2 regions of the Paenibacillus sp. NPDC056933 genome follow, and region 1 is predicted to be linked to the other one. Evidence: riboswitches for the same ligand, from Rfam matches in the RefSeq annotation. Region 1 holds a riboswitch; the other holds the start of a gene.
What was found. A riboswitch is a leader RNA that binds a small molecule or an ion and turns the genes downstream of it on or off. The one in region 1 is predicted to bind FMN.
Positions count from the first base shown of each region.

Region 1 (2,205 bases):
AAGGGTGGATTTCGAAAAAAATCTTGCTGATTATTTTGCGATCCATCCATTTTCGGTGTACACTAAGAAAAGTGCTATAAAGCTTGGCCCAGGGTCAATGCGTTCTGGCACCATTAACGATGGTCAATACGAAAGGAGTCATTTACATATGGCGAAACAAGCGAAAATCAAAATGGCAAACGGCGGAGAAGTTGTAATCGATCTGTTCGATCAAGAAGCTCCAAACACAGTAGCAAACTTTGAGAAGCTGGCAAACTCCGGTTTCTACAATGGTCTTGTATTCCACCGCGTTATTCCGGGCTTCGTTGCTCAGGGCGGATGCCCTAACGGTACCGGTGCAGGTGGCCCAGGCTACACAATCAACTGTGAGATCAACCCGAACAAACATGAGCGCGGAACATTGGCTATGGCACATGCAGGCCGTAACACAGGCGGAAGCCAGTTCTACATCTGCTACCAACCGCAACCACATTTGGATGGTCAACATACTGTATTTGGTAAAGTAACCAAAGGTATGGAGTTCGTAGATGCTTTTGAAGGTAAAGACAAAATGGAGACTGTTGAAGTTGTAGAAGCTTAATCAGGATCTCTGTAAGGAAACCGTTTCGCTTTGGCGAGACGGTTTTTTATTACACTTAAGCTTATTAAAAGTTAGTATGTGACAAAAAGGAACAAAAAATAATTGATTTTTTGGCATTAAAGTGCTAACATCCAATTAATAACGAAAGCGAATCCTTCAGGGCAGGGTGTAATTCCCTACCGGCGGTGATGCAGTCGTGTGAGGATGTCAATCCAGCACGAAGTGCAAAGTCCGTGACCTGTCTGCCTGTGGCAGATGGCTGATCTGGTGTAATTCCAGAACCGACAGTATAGTCTGGATGGGAGAAGGAGAGGGTGCAGTCCTAACGGGCCGCATTCCGCAGTATTGTTGCTGTACAGTTTTTGACGAATTCATTTTCTGTACAGGGAGAAATCCGGTTACATTCGGAAATCTTCATACATATGCCACATCATAGAAGCTCTTTACCTGTAAATGAAGTTCATTAAGGTATGTGTCTGCTTTCACTTGCCTGAAATGAAGTTTTTGGGCGAAGTGTTGTTGGTACTGTATCAATAGTATTGCTGATGACACATGTCTCTCATCATCCCCATCGAACGGATTGTTCGACGGGGATTTTTTATTAGATATGGAACATGCCTCTCAGTTGGAAGGGAGGTCAATACAATAACTCAGATTTTAACCGTGGGGTGAACGGATTGGAAATGATTAATGATGAATTTTATATGGCGCTGGCGTTGGATATGGCAGAACGGGCACAAGGACAGACAGGAATAAATCCGGTTGTAGGTTGTGTCGTTGTGAAAGAGGGGCGTATCGTAGGCCTGGGAAGTCACCTGAAACGGGGGACGGGCCATGCAGAGGTACATGCACTGAATATGGCGGGCAGCGATGCTGAAGGCAGTACAGTGTATGTTACACTCGAACCTTGCAGTCACTATGGCAAGACCCCTCCTTGCAGCGAACGTCTCATTCACGAGAAAGTGAAACGTGTCATTGTATGCTGTGAAGATCCGAATCCGCAAGTTTCCGGCAGAGGCATCAGCATGCTGCGCCAACAAGGGATTGAAGTTGAAGTGGGTGTCCTCCGTGAGCGCGGCAGACGGATGAATGAAAAATTCATTAAATACATTACAACAGGTCTTCCCTTTGTAACTTTAAAGACGGCTACTACTCTTGATGGCAAAATCGCTACTCGTAGCGGTGACAGCAAATGGATCTCTAACGAGCCGGCACGCGAGATTGTGCATGCTCTACGTCATCGTCATCAAGGAATTATGGTTGGTGTGGAAACTGTAATTGCTGACAATCCGGAGCTGACCACTCGTCTGCAGGTGGAAGGGATCAGCCCGGTGCGGATCGTTGTGGATTCCAAGCTGCGTCTGCCTGTAGGCTCCAAAATGGTTAAGGATGGTCTTGTACCAACTTGGGTGCTTACAACGGATGAAGCGAGCACTGAAGCAGCTGAGCGTTTGGAAGCATACGGTGTGGAGATTATACGTTGTGGTCCTGGACCGCGTGTAGATTTGCTGAGTGCACTCAGCAAGCTCGGTGAACGTGAGATTGGTTCAATCCTGCTTGAAGGCGGAGGCACACTGAATGGTGCTATGTTGGAAGCTCGGTTGGTAGACCGACTGCTTATGTTC
Region 1 is NZ_JBHUQN010000002.1:633,541-635,745, reverse strand. Features, by position in the region: gene ACFTRD_RS17815 (peptidylprolyl isomerase) at 149-580, shown strand; FMN riboswitch at 729-894, shown strand; gene ribD (bifunctional diaminohydroxyphosphoribosylaminopyrimidine deaminase/5-amino-6-(5-phosphoribosylamino)uracil reductase RibD) at 1,258-2,205, shown strand, end outside.

Region 2 (2,205 bases), 430 kb from region 1:
AGTCAGGATTTCTCCCTCCAGGGATTGAGAAATATCTTTTAAGAGCAGGGGGACGCCGGCGAATGGTTGTTCCCCCGGACGAACAAGCCCTGCTTCCCGACGTGCTCGTGTCTCATATGTACGTACCACCGCATTAACCTGAGGATTTACTTCTTCCATGCGTACAAACGCCGCTTCCAGTAATTCAACGGGGGAAACCTCCCGGGATCGAATCAGTTCTGCCAAACCTACGGCATCGTAGGAAGTATATGAAAATGAAGACATGATGATCGTTCCTCTCTGAATATAATTTATCTATATTATCCATATCTCATCGTACCATTGCAGTTGATAAAAGCATACAGAAAAAAGGAATCTGAGATAAGTTCTTATACTCATATATCGAAAAGCACCGTTCATCCATTCGGACAACCGGTGCTTTTGTCTTTAGCTTTTACTCTATATTTACGTTGCAAATATGATGCATTCAATCTGTACGAAGCTTTGGTGCGGCGTCAGCCGGAGTCGATGAGCGTTCCTGCTGTTTGGAGATGGCGAACAGCGCAACCCAGATGAGAATGAATCCAACCAACTGCTCCCAGGTAATCAATGTACGGAAAGCAATCCAGTTAACCAGCACCCCAGCCATCGGGAAGCTAAGTTCCGCGAGCGTGGCAACAGAGGCTTTGGTGGAAGAAAGCCCTTTATAATATAACAGAAGACTCAGTAACCCTGGCAACAATGCCTGGCCCAGAATATTGAGTGCCACAGCAGCCTGTTCGCCTGTTCCGGAAGGGAAGGTCCATGCAGCGCCCTCGTTCCATGTCATAAAGATCAGCAGTGGCAAGGCTACGACAAAGCGCAGGGAGGTGACCGTTTCATAACGGGTTTGTCCCAGCATCAGCCTGCCCATAACAGTTGAACCTCCCCATAAGGCAGCAGCGCCCAGCGAGAGCAGACTGCCTGCATGAACCCAGTTGTCCCAGTTCCCAAGGGGAAGGGTGAATCCGAATGTCAGTAGATATGTTCCTGCAAGTGCAATGATAAACAGTCCGCCAAAGCGACGTGGTAATGTTTCCTTTAACAGCAGCTTTGCCAGAACAATCGCAAATAGTGGCTGCATCTTTTGCAACAATAAAACGGTGTTGGGATCATTATGTGTGAGCGCAAGTGTGAATAATACCGTGGCGAGCGCTGATCCACCCCAGGAGATAAAAATCACGGCAATCCAGTGGCGGGCACGCAGGTTTTTCAGATCGGCCCGAAACTTCCACAGCACGGGAATCGCCACCAGGCTGACAATGATATGTTCCACAAGCACAATCTGAGTGGATGTCATCGTTTTGAGCAAAATAATGCGGAATAACGGATCTACACCCCAAAGGGCAGCGCCGAGAACAACCAGCCAAAATCCGGTATTACTTCGTTCCTTACGATAAATTGTTGATGCAGATTGGGTCTTTTCCATATTCAGGACTCCTTCGTCAGAACACGGAATCTTCAGTTGGCAAAATCGACAAAAGCCCCCGTTTTGGTATACACCAAATAAACGGGGGCTCAATCATGGACATGTCGTAAGGAAATAAGACTTCCCGTAAAGGCATGCCAATGTGTTGATCTTCTCTCATCCGGACTGTACCGTCGGCCTTGGAGTCACACCAAGTCAGTCGCTGAATATCCAAAGTCTGTTCAAACAGCGAGTCGCGGGCTGGTTCTATAAGAACATCACCGCCGGTCGGGAATTGCACCCTACCCCGAAGATCCTATTCAATTATATAGTGTATTGAACAAGCTGTAACATTAATAAGTTCATCTTATTCCTGTAAGCGCTAGCAGTTCAAGTGTTTTTTTAGAATATAATATTCCAACTTCCCTGTTGCCTACGCAGCAGTACAATCTGGCCAGCATGATAGGCATCGTGAAGGACCCAGCGGGCAAGTGCATGTGACCATTTTTCATCGGAGTTCATGTAAGGAGCTTCGAGATCGGATTCTTGTAATGTAGCAAGCTGATCTCGGAGCTGCCCTGCTAATTGAGTTGTGTCTTGCATAAGTTTTCTCCAGCCTCTGATATCGGAAGGGTCCCCGGAATCACCGAAGGTGGAATCATTGTTTTCGGCAGGTGTACCGGAGGGGGTTACACCCTGAATGCGATTCAACAAGCGTTGATTATAATAGTACATATGGTTAACCAACTGCCAGATACTTAATCCACCGGATGATGGAA
Region 2 is NZ_JBHUQN010000002.1:205,207-207,411, reverse strand. Features, by position in the region: gene ACFTRD_RS15870 (amidase) at 1-264, opposite strand, end outside; gene ACFTRD_RS15865 (DMT family transporter) at 467-1,447, opposite strand; FMN riboswitch at 1,592-1,745, opposite strand; gene ACFTRD_RS15860 (DinB family protein) at 1,829-2,205, opposite strand, start outside.
Region 2: it holds a riboswitch for FMN, as region 1 does, so the genes downstream of both, ACFTRD_RS15865 (DMT family transporter) here and ribD (bifunctional diaminohydroxyphosphoribosylaminopyrimidine deaminase/5-amino-6-(5-phosphoribosylamino)uracil reductase RibD) in region 1, are expected to answer to the same signal.